DNA from 2 places in the Arthrobacter sp. Sr24 genome. Region 1 is predicted to be linked to the other one. Evidence: predicted binding sites of a transcription regulator. Region 1 holds the regulator's gene; the other holds the start of a gene.
What was found. The regulator LexA, encoded in region 1, represses DNA repair genes until DNA is damaged. The targets are predictions, from matches to a motif close to TCGAACANNTGTTCGA.

Region 1 (7,781 bases):
GCCAGCCAAAGCCATCAACAACAACGAATACATCAGCGAGCCGCCTTTGTCAGGGAATTGACCCAGTTACGCAGCATGCGCGCTCCCGCGTCACCGGATTTCTCCGGGTGGAACTGTGTTGCACAGAGCGGGCCGTTTTCCATGGCCGCGATGAACGGGGCACCATGCTCGGACCAGGTCACCATGGGCGGACGCATTTTGGGCTGCAGGACTTCAAAGTCCCACTTTTGCACACCATAAGAATGTACAAAGTAGAAGCGTTCGGATTCCACACCTTCAAAGAGCATGGATCCTTCCGCCGCAGTCACAGTGTTCCAGCCCATGTGCGGGACCACGGGTGCAGGTAACAGTTCGACCACTCCAGGCCACTCCCCCATGCCTTCGCGATGGGTGCCGTGCTCTACACCGGCGTCGAAGAGGACCTGCATCCCTACGCAGATGCCTAGAACTGCCCGGCCACCGGCAACGCGGCGTCCGATCATACGCAGAGCATCAACGGCTTTGAGCTCGTCCATGACCGAACCGAAGGCGCCGACACCGGGAACGACCAGACCGTCGGCGTTCAGAACATCCTCGGGCTTGGCGCTGAGCGTAACCACTGCACCGGCACGTTCCAGCGCGCGGACGGCGGAGCGGACGTTACCCGATCCATAGTCCAGCACCGTGACCGTGGGCTTATCACTACCGGCGTTGTTGCTTACTGCCGCTTCGCTAACTCCAGAACTCACAAAAGACCCTTCGTGGATGGGATTCCGGTGACGCGGGGATCGGCTTCAACGGCCGAGCGCAGTGCCCGGGCGAAAGCCTTGAACTGTGCTTCAACGATGTGGTGCGGATCGCGGCCAGCAATAACCGTCATGTGGAGGCAGATCTGCGCATGCAAAGTGATGGCTTCAAAGACGTGGCGGGTGAGCGATCCCGTGAAGTGACCGCCGATCAGGTGGTACTCCTGACCGGCAGGCTCGCCGCCATGTACCAAGTAGGGGCGGCCAGAAAGATCCACCACAGCGTTGGCCAGTGCTTCATCCAACGGGACTGTGGCTTCGCCAAAGCGGCGGATCCCAGCCTTGTTACCCAGCGCTTCCTTGAGTACTTCTCCCAAGGAAATGGCCACGTCTTCTACCGTGTGGTGGGCATCGATGTGCGTATCACCGGTGGCTTTGATGTTCATGTCAATCAGGGAGTGCTTAGACAAGGCTGTGAGCATGTGGTCATAGAAAGGCACGGAGGTATCAATGTTTGACACGCCGGTACCGTCGAGGTTGATCTCCACCATGACGCTTGACTCGCTCGTGGCACGTTCCAGGCGGGCAGTACGTCCCTGGCCGGGATTCGGGCTGTTCTCAGTCATTGCGGCAGTCCTTTGTTGTGGTGCGCCTTCACACCCGGCAGTTACCGGGCAGGGACGGGCGCGCAAACGTAATTGGTGTAGTGCTACCAGTTTAGGAGAGAAGGCATGATTATGCCCAAACCTGTCCCCTAGTGGGAATACCGCGAGAAGGAAGCCCCCATGTTCGACGGCGGCGCCTCCGCAGTTCGCTAGGCGGTGAGGCAGGCGCGCAATCCCTTGAGGAACGCCGTGGTCTCGGCTTCCGTTCCCGCTGTGACGCGCAAGTGGCCGGGAATCCCGACGTCGCGGATCAGGACGCCGTCGGCTAGCAACGCCTCCCAGACGGCATGCGGGTCCTCAAGTCCACCGAAGAAGACAAAGTTGGAATCAGACGGCGCGGGGCTCAGCCCTAACTCAATGAGCTCGGCGACAATCCGGTCCCGCTGCACTTTGATCTGCTCCACATTGGCCAGTAATGACGTGGAGTTCCGCAGAGCCGCCACTGCAGTTGCTTGGGTGATGGCGGAGAGGTGGTACGGCAGGCGAACCAGGCGCAGAGCGTCGGTGACCTCCGGCGCAGCGGCCAGATAGCCTAGCCGCGCACCGGCCAATGCGAAGGCCTTACTCATGGTGCGTGAGACCACCAATCGGGGCCTGCCTTCGAGCAAGTTCAGGGCACTCTTAGTTCCGGTGTGGGAAAACTCTGCGTAGGCTTCGTCAACAATGACCACGGTTTGAGACGCCTCGCCGGCCGCGTAGACGGCTTCCACAACATCTAGGCCCAAGGCCGTTCCGGTGGGGTTGTTGGGCGAGCAGAGGAAAACGAGGTTTGGCGCGTGCTGACGAACCTGTTCGGCGGCGGATTCTGCAGAAAGGCTGTAGTCCTGAGCACGGGATCCTGCAATGTACCCTGTTCCGGTTCCGCTGGCCAGCAGCGGGTACATGGAATATGTGGGAGGGAATCCCATTACGGTGCGTCCCGGGCCTCCGAAGGCCTGCAGCAACTGCTGGAGCACCTCATTGGAACCGTTGGCCGCCCAAAGATTATCTTCACTTAGGCTGTGGCCAAGATACGCCGCCAACTCTTGGCGCAGGACGGTGAATTCCCTGTCCGGGTAGCGGTTTAGTCCATCTAGCTCTTGAGCCACGGCTGCCAGGATTGCTTCCTTGGCGTCTGCCGGAACACCAAAGGTATTTTCATTGACATTCAACAGCACCGGAACATCAAGCTGTGGTGCTCCGTAGGGGTGCTGGCCACGCAAGTCGTCACGAAGCGGCAATTGACTTAGGCGTTCAAACTGGTCCATACCTTCCAGCATATTTGCAGGCCGCGGAAAAGTCCGAAACGATGACACCATGCGGACACCGTCTCCCGGAGTAACGCTACTTCGGGATGGGGACGTAAAGTCGCTGACCTGCCTGCAGAACGCCCGTGCCCAGCTCGTTCAACGCAATGATTTCACGGACCACATGACGCACATCGCGAGTGGGGTCGGCAGCACCGGCGATGCTCCACAAACTGTCGCCCTGCAGGACTGTCACAGCCACAGCATAGTCAGCCATGTTGACCGCCTTTACCTCACTAGCCGCGTTTGCCGGACTAGCAAACGAGCCAGCCATGATGGCGAAAGAAACAAACAAGATCAGCGCCGCGGCAGCGATGGCCGGGATACCGAAGAACACCAACCGGCCACGGCGTGTCAAACTGAGCCCAGCACCGGCAAGCACGTTCAGGGAACTACGACCCATTTCCCCGGACGACTCTGCACCAAACCGTGCTTCGTCAGACTGGGCAGCGGGCGCCCGCATACTGGTGGATCGAACAGCACCGCTTCGAACAGCACCGCTTCGAACACCGCCATGATTACCAGCACTACTCACAGTGGGCGCCGCACCGGCTAGGGACGCGCCAAAGGATGCGTGGGAGATAAGCAATGCGTTCATGATTTCTGGTCCTTTCACCGTGAACCTAGGATCCCTGGGCTAGCTGCATCCATCGGACCAAGATTCCACAATCAACATATTCGATAGAACGTATGTTCTAATTTCCTACTAGTACAGTTTTAGCATCTATAGACGACACTTGCCAAGAGCAAATAGAACAAATGTTTGAAATTCGCCTCTTCGTGGCTTAAACTTGCAGAACAAGGATTGGCCGCTAGATGCAGTCCACCAGCAGGCACTGACATTGTTCAGGGCAGCCACGAAAGGACCGACGGAACCATGGCGCTTCCAGACCCGCCGCACCGCATTCCCCAAGCACCCAGCCGCGCTGGAATGAAGGGGCTGACGGTACGGCAGAAGAAAATTCTCGAGTGCATCCAACGATGCATTGCCGACAAGGGCTACCCGCCCTCGATGCGCGAAATTGGCGATTCAGTGGGGCTGGCGAGTCTCTCCAGCGTCACTCATCAGCTGACCCAGCTGGAGCGCCATGGCTATTTACGCCGTGACCCTAAGCGTCCCCGTGCCATGGAAGTTCTTATCCCGCTGGTGCTGGACAGCGGCGTTGTCGAAATTGAAGGGGTGAGCGCCCCCAAGAATCTCCGCAGTTCCAATGGACTGAATTTCGCCGAACTGAGCAGCTCTTCGGACACCGCGTTTGTGCCGCTAGTGGGCCGTATCGCCGCAGGTGGACCCATCCTGGCTGATCAGTCAGTGGATGACATCATGCCTCTGCCACGGCAGATCGTAGGCAGCGGTGAGCTCTTCATGCTCCGAGTTCAAGGTGACTCGATGATCGACGCCGCCATCTGCGACGGTGACTGGGTGGTTGTCCGTCAACAGCCAACAGCCAACAACGGGGACATCGTGGCAGCTTTGCTCGAAGATGAAGCAACGGTAAAGACCTTCCGGCAACGCGACGGTCACACGTGGCTGCTGCCACAGAACACCCGCTATGAGCCGATTCTGGGTGACCATGCCACCATCATGGGCAAGGTCGTCTCGGTCCTCCGAAGTCTCTAACCGTTGCCAGTCATTATCAACGAGTAGCTGCTGGTGCGCCGCGGCCGGATCCTAGCGCAGAAATACAAATGCACCCCCGTAAGCTCGATAGCTGACGGGGGTGCTTTGGCGTCGCTGGGACTACTTGCCGGAGAGACGCTTCAGGGCACCCAAAGCCACGGCTCGGTCCTTAGTGGACCAGAAGGGCGGCAACGCAGCGCGTAGAAAACCGCCGTAGCTGGCATTGGCCAACCGAGAATCTAGCACAGCAACCACTCCCCGGTCCTGGCTGGAACGGATCAAGCGGCCCACACCCTGGGCTAACCGCACAGCGGCATGAGTGGCAGAGATGGCAATAAATCCGTCGCCGCCACTTTGCGCCACGGCCCGAGCACGCGCCGTGACCAGTGGATCGTCTGGGCGCGGGAACGGGATCCTATCAATCACCACCAGCCGGCAGGAGGCTCCTTGAACATCAACACCCTGCCATAGCGACATGGTGCCAAAAAGGCAGGTGTCCGGTTCGTCGGCGAACTGCTTAATGAGTCCGGACATGGAGGAGTCGCCCTGGCACAAGATCTTCACCTTGAGCTTCTTGCGGAGCTTCTCAGCCGCATCTTCAGCAGCACGCCGCGAAGAGAACAGCGCCAGGGTTCCGCCACCTGCCGCGGTGATGAGCGCTTCCAATTCATCTAATTGCTCAGCGGACATCCCGAAACCGGGTTTCTGCAGATGGGCCGCAACATAGAGCATGCCTTGTTTGGGGTAGTCGAATGGTGAACCCACATCCGCTCCCGTCCAGGCGGGAGCGCTGGGGCCCAAAAGCCCCAGCCCGCCAGCGGTGGATTGGAATGACTCGCCGATAGCCAGTGTTGCTGAAGTGAGCACCACCGTCCGGTCGGCAAACAACCCTTCGCGCAATTTCATCGCCACGCTCAGTGGCGCAATATTGAGCACCGCCGGCTCAGTTTCATCCGCTTTCTGATAGCCCTTCCCCGGCGCGAAGGCGCCTGGACGCGACGCCCACACCACCTCCCGAGCATCATTGGCAACCAGCAAACGTTCGCATAAATCGAAGATCAAGTTGAGCCTGGAACGGGCAATGGAACGCCCGCCGTCGGCGGCAGCATTGCCCTCCGGCTTCGAATCGGACAAAGCTGCTCGCACTGCATCACGCAACTGCTCCACAGCCTGCGCCTGCACTTCATTGAGTCCCTGCGGGAACAGCCCCTCAGGAACGCCAGCTAGGGCCAGGTCCAGTGCCGCGGCGCTGGCATGCAAGGCATCAACTGAAACAGCGGTGTGCTTGCGGGTGCTTGACGCCGCAGCCTGCACCATCTGCACGGAAAGTTGCCCGGTAACAGCTCCTGTCACACGATCCTGAAGCTCATGCGCTTCATCGACCACCACCACGTCATAGTCGGGAAGAACGGCGATGCCTTCAAAGGCACTGATGGCCAGCATGGCGTGGTTGGTGACCACAATGTCAGCCTCTGCTCCGCGGGCACGGGCCAGCTCGGAGAAGCATTCGGTTGCCATGGGACACTTCTGGGCGCCCAGACATTCCATGGAGGTTACAGAGACCTGCCGCCAAGCTTTGTCCGTCACTCCCGGAACAATTTCGTCCCTGTCACCCGTGTCTGTTTCCTGGGCCCATTCACGCAGACGCACCACGTCCTTGCCAAGCTGTGAGGTGGGCCCCGAGGTGGCGCTCGGAGGGTGGGCAACGTTGTCTTCACCGAGACTAAACAGGGCGCCCTCACCGGTATCTTCGGTTGGGAAACCGCCAGCCAGTTTTTGCTGGCACACATAGTTACTACGGCCTTTGACCAGCGCAACATCAATGGCCCGCGGCAACATTGGCTTCAGGGCAGCCAATAGCCTAGGTACGTCTCGGCCCACAATCTGAGCCTGGAGAGCCAGGGTGGCCGTTGCAATCACCGCAGGTTTGTCACTGGTCAGGGAGTTCACGATCAGTGGTATCAGGTAAGCAAGTGACTTGCCGGTCCCGGTTCCCGCTTGAACCAGCAGGTGGTCACCACTCTCAAGGGCGGCAACCACCCGGCGTACCATTTCATGCTGGCCGTCACGACGTTGCCCGCCCATGGCATCGACGGCCCGATCCAAAAGGTCCAAGGCCTGCTGAGAAAGTTCACTATCAGGCATGCTGGACAAACGGTTCAACCTCTGCAGCCAAGTCTTCTCGGACCCGAACCTGAACCAAGGTGCCTTGCTCGCCATGTTCCAGACTGATGATCTCAGCATCGCTGCGATGCAACTTGTTCAGTACATCGCCACGCTCGTAGGGAACAAGCAATGTGAGCACCACGCTGGGGTGCGGAATGCCGTCCTTGATGGCTTCGAGCAGCTCCTCGATACCTTGTCCTGTTCTGGCCGAGATCACCAAGGAACGGGACTCGTGTTGGCGAAGACGTTCCACCACAAAAGGATCGGCAATATCTACCTTGTTCAGGATGATGATTTCGGGGATCTGTAGTGCCCCAACTTCAGCAAACACCGAGCGCACTGCAGAGATCTGTCCTTCGGGGTCAGGGTGGGAAGCATCAACAATATGCAGGATCAGATCTGCGTCGGCAACTTCCTCCAAGGTGGAGCGGAAGGCCTCCACCAGCTGTGTAGGCAGTGCCCGGACAAACCCAACAGTGTCCACCAGGGTATATCCCAGGCCATCGGATGTTTCGGTTTTGCGGACCGTTGGATCAAGCGTCGCAAACAGGGCGTTCTCGACCAGCACCCCAGCATCCGTGAGGCGGTTCAGCAGCGAGGACTTGCCCGCATTGGTGTAACCGGCGATAGCCACCGAGGGCACGTTGTTACGTTTGCGGTTGGCACGTTTAGTTTCACGCGATGGAGCCATGGCCGCAATCTCACGGCGCAACTTAGCCATGCGGGTGCGGATCTTGCGCCGGTCCAGTTCCATCTTTGTTTCACCGGGACCACGAGAGCCAATACCGCCACCTGCGGCACCCACCCGGCCACCAGCCTGACGAGACATGGAGTCACCCCAGCCACGCAGTCGTGGCAAGAGGTATTCCATTTGGGCCAATTCAACTTGAGCCCGGCCTTCACGGGATTGAGCGTGCTGAGCAAAAATATCCAGAATCAGAGCCGTACGGTCAATGACCTTGACCTTGACAACCTCTTCAAGCGTGCGCCGCTGGGACGGTGAGAGGTCACCGTCGATGACGACAGTGTCAGCGCCGGTAGCGTGCACCATCTCTTTGAGCTCCTGAGCCTTACCTTGGCCCAAGAACGTTGCCGGATCAGGTTTGGCTCTGCGCTGAACCAGACCATCCAAAACTTCCGATCCGGCCGTTTCAGCCAAGGCAGCTAGCTCCCGCAATGAGTTCTCAGCATCGGCCATGGTTCCAGAGGACCACAGACCCGCGAGCACAACGCGTTCAAGACGCAATTGGCGGTACTCGACTTCGCTGACGTCTTCGAGTTCAGTGGACAGGCTTGCCTTGCGGCGCAGCGCGTTGCG
Region 2 (7,781 bases), on a different contig from region 1:
GCAGCGAGTGGTCCGGACCGGTTTTATCGAAGTACAGCGGCTTGCCAAAGCGCAGCGTAAACCGCGCAGGTCGGAAGCCTTTGCTCCCGGCGGGCTGTAGTTTTTCGGTTCCGATGATACCCACGGGCACCACGGGAGCGCCGGTGGTCAGCGCCAGCCAACCCACACCGGTGCGGCCACGGTACAAAATGCCGTCGCGGGAACGCGTGCCTTCGGGGTAGATGCCCACGCCTTCATTGCGGCCCAAAATATCCAGCAACGTCTTGAGTGCCTGCACGCTCGCCGCCTGTTCACCGCGTTCCACGGGAATGGAATTCACGGACTCGAAGAACGATTTCATGAGCTTGCCCTTGACACCCTTCCCCGTGAAATACTCCGCCTTCGCAAAGAAGGAAACGGGCCGCGGAGTTAGCGCCTGAACAATCACGGAGTCGAAGAAGGAAAGGTGGTTGGGCGCAACAATGAACGGCCCGTCCGTGGGCACATTCTCCAGCCCCTCAACGGTGGGCCGGCAGACGGTGGCAATGGTCCCGCGGGTCAGCATGCGCGTTGCGTCATACAGCGCCATGTCCGGCCTCCCCTGCTGCTGTTTCGATTCCCATACCAGCGGAATTTCCCGCAAGTACGGCGGCCAATTCCTGTGTTGAATTCACGACGGCGGTAGCTCCTGCCGCGGCCAACTCACCTTCGGCAGCAAATCCCCAAGACACCCCGATGCACCCGAGTCCATTGCTCGCAGCACCGTTGACATCTTGGTACCGATCCCCCACCATAACGGCGGTGAGCTTGGCGCCGGGGCTGGCAACGAGCGCGGCCATAGCGCAGGTTTGGGCCAATGCCGCAGCAATAATCTCGGTCTTGCCGGGGCGGTAGTCAGCATCGCCGGGCTTGAGTGTTTCATCGGCGTGGGAGCCGCAAATGGTGTGAAACAAGGTGTCGATGCCGTGGTGGGCCAGCAGTTTCTTGGCAAGCGGTTCGGGCTTTTGCGTGGCGACGCCGAGGTACACGCCACTGCCCTTCAGCTCCTCCAACAACTCACGGACACCCGGGTAAACCTTCGACATCGCCATGCCGTGTTCGGTGTACCAGGCACGGTAGGCGGCGATGACAGCATCCACCTGAGCTTCGGGAACGCCGGCGATGTTGACCAGTGCGTCAGCCAACTTGGGCCCGATCATCGTATTCAGCACGCTGGCCTCCGGAACGGGCAGCCCCAAGGAACGTAGTGCGTATTCCACGCCGCCGGTAATGCCACCGGCCGGGTCAACGAGCGTCCCGTCGAGGTCGAAGAGAAGCACCCAAGGCAGGCTGTCGCGTTTTTTGCCCGCAGTCATGGCAGGAATCACTGTAGTCACGTCCATCAGTTTCTCACGGGCCAGACCTCACCACGCCCATCCATGCAGTAAGTGGCATACATGAGATGGGCGTAGCGGCGGAGCTGGCGGGAGCGCTTGGGGTCACAACACTTCGCGCAGGAACGTGGCCGTGTGGCTTTCCGTGTTCTTGGCGAGCTTCTCCGGAGTGCCGGTGGCCACCACGCGTCCGCCGCCGGTGCCGCCGTCGGGCCCTAGATCCACGATCCAGTCCGCGCTCTTGATGACATCGAGGTTGTGTTCAATGACAATGACTGTATTGCCCTTGTCCACGAGTCCCTGCAGCACCAGCAGTAGCTTGCGAATGTCCTCAAAGTGCAGGCCTGTGGTGGGCTCATCGAGGACGTAGATGCTGCGGCCGTTGGAGCGCTTCTGCAATTCTGCAGCGAGCTTGACGCGCTGCGCCTCGCCGCCGGAGAGCGTGGTGGAGGCTTGCCCCAGGCGAACGTAACCAAGTCCGACGTCGACCAGCGTGCGCAGGTGCCGGGCAATGGGGGTGAAGGCGGCGAAGAAATCGGCACCTTCTTCAATGGGCATGTTCAAGACGTCGGCAATGGACTTGCCCTTGTAATGCACTTCAAGGGTTTCGCGGTTGTAACGGGCACCGTGGCAAACCTCGCAGGGGACATAGACGTCCGGCAGGAAGTTCATCTCGATCTTCAGTGTGCCGTCACCGGTGCACGCTTCGCAGCGCCCACCCTTGACGTTGAAGGAGAAGCGGCCCGGCTGGTAGCCGCGCATCTTGGACTCGTTGGTCTCAGCGAAGAGCTTACGAATGTTGTCAAAAACGCCCGTGTAGGTGGCCGGGTTGGAGCGCGGGGTGCGGCCGATGGGGCTCTGGTCAACGTGCACCACCTTGTCCAGGTGCTCCAGACCGTCGATCCGCAGGTGGCGCCCGGCAACCTGCTTGGCGCCGTTGAGCTTATTGGCCAACACCTTGTACAGGATCTCGTTGACCAGCGTTGACTTACCGGAGCCGCTGACGCCAGTGACGGCAGTCAGCACACCCAAGGGGAATTTCACGTCAATGTTGAGCAAGTTATTTTCGCGCGCGCCCACCACAGCCAGTTCCCGCGACTTGTCATACTTGCGGCGCTTGGCCGGCAACGCAATGGACTTACGGCCGGAGAGGTAATCACCGGTCAACGAGCGAGTGTTCGCCAACAGATCCGGCAAGGAACCGGAGTGGACTACCTCGCCGCCGTGCTCACCGGCGCCGGGACCAATGTCAACAATCCAGTCGGCTTCTTTAATGGTGTCCTCATCGTGCTCCACCACAATGAGCGTGTTGCCGAGGTCTCGCAGACGCGTCAGGGTGCCAATGAGACGGCGGTTATCGCGTTGGTGCAAACCAATAGAGGGCTCATCGAGCACGTACAGCACACCCACCAAGCCAGAACCGATCTGGGTGGCCAGACGGATACGCTGCGCCTCACCACCGGAGAGCGTGGCGGAGGCGCGTTCCAGATTCAGGTATTCCAAGCCAACATCAAGCAGGAACTTCAGGCGGGCCTGAATCTCCTTCAGGACCTGGCTGGCGATCTGCGCTTCGCGTCCTGTCAAGACCAGGTTGGAGAGGAAGTCAAAGCAGTCGCGCATGGATAGGGCGCAGACTTCGGCGATGGATCTGCCATTGATCAATACCGAGAGGGAGGCCGGGTTCAGCCGCGCACCACCGCAGGCGGGGCACGGAATCTGGCGCATGTACTCTTCGTAGCGGTCACGGGCGGAATCGGATTCCGTCTCTCCATGCTTGCGGTGAATGTACTGAATGGCACCTTCAAAGCCGGTGCTGTATTTGCGTTCACGGCCAAAGCGGTTCTTGTACTGCACCACGACCTTGTGGTCCTTGCCGTACAAGATGGCAGTGCGTGAATCGGTGTCCAACTTATTCCACGGGGTCTCCATCTTGAAGTCCAGCTCCGTGGACAGACCCTCAAGGAGCCTGTTCCAGTACTCGGTGGTGGCGGTCCCCAGCGACCACGGCGCAATGGCGCCTTCGCGCAAGGACAGGAACGGGTTGGGAACAACTAGTTCCTCATCAACTTCCAGCTTGGTGCCAATACCGCTACAGGCGCTGCAGGCCCCGAAGGGGTTGTTGAAGGAGAAAGAACGCGGTTCAATCTCATCGATGGCCAGAGGGTGCTCGTTGGGGCAGGCCAGGTTCTCGGAGAAGGAGCGGATGCGCCCGGCGTCATCAGATTCTAGGTCCACGAGTTCCACCAGCACCCGGCCATCGGCCAAGCCCAAAGCGGTTTCCACGGAGTCGGTGAGGCGCTGTTGAATGCCATCCTTGACTACCAAACGGTCCACCACCACCTCGATGGTGTGCTTGAAGGTCTTCTTCAGCTTGGGCGGATCGCTGAGCTGAACTTGCTCACCATCTACCTTGGCGCGTGAGTAACCCTTGGCCGTGAGCTCCTTGAACAGCTCAACGAACTCGCCCTTGCGGTCACGCACCACGGGTGCCAGGACCTGGAAGCGAGTGCCTTCAGGCATCTCCAGCAGCTGGTCCACAATTTGCTGCGGGGTCTGCTTGGCAATGGGCTCACCACACACGGGACAGTGCGCCGTGCCCACACGAGCCCAGAGCAGGCGCATGTAATCGTAAATCTCGGTGATGGTGCCCACCGTGGAACGCGGGTTCTTCGACGTCGACTTTTGATCGATGGACACAGCTGGCGACAGACCCTCAATGAAGTCAACATCCGGTTTGTCCACCTGGCCCAAGAACTGCCGCGCGTAGGCGGAGAGCGATTCCACGTAGCGGCGCTGACCTTCGGCAAAAATAGTGTCGAAGGCGAGCGAGGACTTGCCTGAGCCGGACAGTCCTGTGAAGACGATCATGGAGTCGCGGGGCAGGTCAAGGTCAACATTGCGCAGATTATTTTCCCGGGCACCCTTGACAATCAGGCGTGACAGATCCGGGCGGGCGTCATTCACAGGTGTTGCTGGCTGGGCCATTATTTCCTTCGCATAGCAGTCCGCGGCAAAGCCGCTGCACGTGGCGAGCGTCCGCCACGCAAGAGTTCCTACATCAGTATAATCGAAAGTTCGTTCGAACGCCGGTCCACAGGCCGGCTCCCACGGTCGTCGAACTAGCCGTTGTTTCGTTCTAGAGCGGCGGAGACAATGCGCAGAGCCTGCGCTCGCGGCATCCCCAATTCACGCACGACGGCGGCAAAAGAGTCCGCGGCCGCAGCTACCTGAGCGGCGATCTTGTCACCGCCGGAAGCAATGGCCGTGCCGCTGCGTCCTGCTGTGATCACAATGCCGGCCTGCTCCAATTCCCGGTAGGCACGGGCCACAGTGTTAGCCGCCACCCCTAGATCCGTGGCCAGAGCCCGGACCGAGGGCAGTTTAGTCCCCACGGCCAACTCCCCTGAGGAGGCCAAGTCCAGAATCCGCAGCCGCACCTGCTCAAACGGTGGCACCGTCGATTCCAGGTCCAATCGCCACCTGCGCATCAATACATCCATGGAGTTCATGCTCGGCTCACCTCTTCCACCATTGGATCGCCAAATTGGCTCATATACAGATCGTAATAGAAACCTCTGCTAGCGAGCAGCACCTCGTGGCTGCCCTGCTCAACAATGCGACCACTATCCATCACCAGTATGAGGTCAGCGTCGCGAATAGTGGAGAGTCTGTGAGCAATAACAAAGCTGGTCCGGTTTGCGCGCAGTTTGTTCATGGCCGTACGGATCATGACTTCGGTGCGGGTATCGACGCTACTGGTGGCCTCATCCAGAATCAGAATGCCCGGATTGGCGATCCAGGCCCTGGCAATAGTCATGAGCTGACGTTGCCCCTGACTCAGCCCGCCGCCGTCGTCCGTCAGGACCGTGTCATAACCATCCGGGAGCGAACGGACAAAGTGATCCACATGTGTTGCCACGGCCGCGTCCACTATTTCCTCCTCGGTGGCACCCAGCTTGCCGTACGCCAGGTTCTCCCTGATGGTCCCACCGAACAGCCACGCATCCTGAAGGACCATGCCGAACTGGCTGCGGAGGTCATCGCGGGTGAGGTGGGCGGTGTTGACGCCATCCACCGTGATGGTGCCCGAATCAATCTCGTAGAAGCGCATGAGCAGGTTCACCAAGGTGGTCTTTCCTGCACCGGTGGGACCCACAATGGCCACAGTCTCCCCCGGTTCGGCTACCAGAGAAAGATCCTTGATGAGCGGCTCCCCCGGCTTGTAGCCAAAGTTGACGTGGTCAAAGATCACCCGGCCCGCAGGTGGGGCTAGTTTGGCGGCAGGGATGTGATCAGGTGTCTGCTCGGTGGCGTCGAGTAGTTCAAAGACACGCTCAGCGGACGCTACCCCGGATTGGAGCAAGTTGATCATGCTGGCAATCTGAGCCATGGGCTGGCTGAACTGCCGCGAGTACTGAATGAACGCCTGAACGCTACCAATGGTCAGAGCACCCTGGGCCACTTGAATACCGCCAAGCACCGCCACCACCACGTAGTTGAGGTTGGAGATGAAGTTGGTGCTGGGCATGATGATGCCGGAGATGAACTGTGCCTTGGCGCTTGATTCGTACAGGGAATCGTTGGAGAGGCGGAACTTCTCAATGGCTTGCTTCTGCTGGCCAAAGGCCTTGATGATCTCGTGGCCCGTGAACATTTCCTCCACATGACCGTTGAGATCGCCAGTGCTGCGCCATTGAGCCGCAAACTCCACCTGCGAGCGCTTAGCGATCATGATGGTGATGACGGCGATGATGGGAACTGTCACGAGGGAGATGCCGGCCAGTAGGGGCGAGATGGAGAACATCATGCCGAGTACTCCGCATACTGTCAGGAGTGCAATGAGGATCTGCGTGAGTGTCTGGTTCAGGGTTTGGGAGAAGTTGTCAATGTCATTGGTGACACGTGAAAGAACGTCGCCGCGGGATTCTTGCTGGAAGTGAGACATGGGTAGGCGGTCCAGCTTTGCCTCAATGTCTCGGCGCAGTCGGTACATGGCTCGCTGGACAATACCTGTGGTGACGAAGCCTTGACCCCAGTTGAAGAAGAAGGCCGCGACATACAGGCTCAGGACAATCATGAGAACCTGACCGAGGGCGGCTAGGTCCATACCTTGGCCGGGCACCACGTTCATGGCGTTGAGCATGTCCGCCAGTTGTCCCTGCCCCTTGGCCTGTAGCTCAGCCACAGCTTGGGCCTTGGTGGTGCCAGCCGGGAATTGGCTGAGCATCTTGCCCACCACACCGTCGAAGATGATGTCGGTGGCGTTACCGAGGATCTTCGGAGCAACCACTGACAGTCCTACCGAGATGGCTGCCATGATCACCACCAGGGTGATGCGGAGCTTGTCCGGGGCCATGAGACCTAGGATTCGTTTCAGACTGGGACCGAAGGCCATTGCTTTTTGGGGTGGGCCGCCACGGCCTCCTCGCATCATGCTCATGAGAGGCCCCCTTCACGGGTGGTGCCGCTAGTGGTTGTCGTGGTGGAGCCAGCGCCGCTGTCCAATGCGTCTGTGCCGGGTTCATCATCTGCCCCCAGCTGGGAGTTGACGATCTCCTGGTATGTGGGGCTGCTTTCGAGTAACTGCTCGTGTGTGCCCTGAGCTACCAAGCGCCCTTCATCCAAAACAAGGATGTTGTCCGCATCCCGAATGGTGCCTACCCGTTGGGCCACCACCAATACCGCCGCATCGCGAGTGACCGGTTTCAGGGCAGCCCTGAGCTTAGCGTCCGTTGCGTAGTCCAGTGCGGAGAAGCTGTCATCGAAAAGGTACACAGAGGGTGAGGCTGCAATTGCCCGGGCAATACACAGCCGTTGGCGCTGTCCACCGGAGACGTTGGAGCCGCCCTGTTCTATAGTGGCCTCTAAGCCTTCGGGCATGTCCCGGACAAAGTCTGCGGCCTGCGCTGTTTCAAGTGCGTGCCATAGCTGCTCATCGGTAGCCTCGGGGTTACCCATGCGGATATTGCTCGCCACCGTACCGGTGAACAAGTACGCCTTTTGCGGTACCAGCCCAATAGAGCCACGCAACGCTTCCAAGGTGACATCCTTGATGTTGAACCCGCCCAACTCGATGCCACCCTCGGTGGCATCCAGAAGCCTTGGTATGAGGTTCACCAGCGTGGACTTGCCGCTACCGGTGGAGCCGATGATCGCCGTCGTACTTCCTGGGGAGGCGGTGAAGCTGACTCCGGAGAGGACAGGGGCCTGGGCGCCGGGGTAAGTGAAGCTGGCATTCGTGACGTTGAGGCGGCCATCGAGGCGGCTGATGTTCACGGCGTCGGGGCCATCCACCACGCTGGCTTCGGTATCCAGGACTTCGGTGATGCGTTCGGCGCTGACGGCCGCGCGCGGGATCATCATGAACATTAACATGGCCATCATGACGGACATGAGGATTTGCATGATGTAGCTGAGGAACGCGGTGAG

Region 2: the regulator LexA is predicted to act here: its motif matches at 4,420-4,435, upstream of uvrA (excinuclease ABC subunit UvrA).

Annotation. Positions count from the first base shown of each region.
Region 1 is NZ_JBTNDB010000014.1:35,361-43,141, reverse strand. It holds gene ACX80D_RS10760 (hypothetical protein) at 1-33, opposite strand, end outside; gene hisH (imidazole glycerol phosphate synthase subunit HisH) at 33-728, opposite strand; gene hisB (imidazoleglycerol-phosphate dehydratase HisB) at 725-1,351, opposite strand; gene ACX80D_RS10745 (histidinol-phosphate transaminase) at 1,540-2,637, opposite strand; gene ACX80D_RS10740 (LysM peptidoglycan-binding domain-containing protein) at 2,714-3,274, opposite strand; gene lexA (transcriptional repressor LexA) at 3,554-4,297, shown strand; gene ACX80D_RS10730 (ATP-dependent DNA helicase) at 4,418-6,442, opposite strand; gene hflX (GTPase HflX) at 6,435-7,781, opposite strand, start outside.
Region 2 is NZ_JBTNDB010000018.1:40,037-47,817, reverse strand. It holds gene ACX80D_RS12330 (lysophospholipid acyltransferase family protein) at 1-568, opposite strand, end outside; gene ACX80D_RS12325 (HAD hydrolase-like protein) at 555-1,355, opposite strand; gene uvrA (excinuclease ABC subunit UvrA) at 1,458-4,337, opposite strand; gene ACX80D_RS12315 (GntR family transcriptional regulator) at 4,472-4,861, opposite strand; gene ACX80D_RS12310 (ABC transporter ATP-binding protein) at 4,858-6,792, opposite strand; gene ACX80D_RS12305 (ABC transporter ATP-binding protein) at 6,789-7,781, opposite strand, start outside.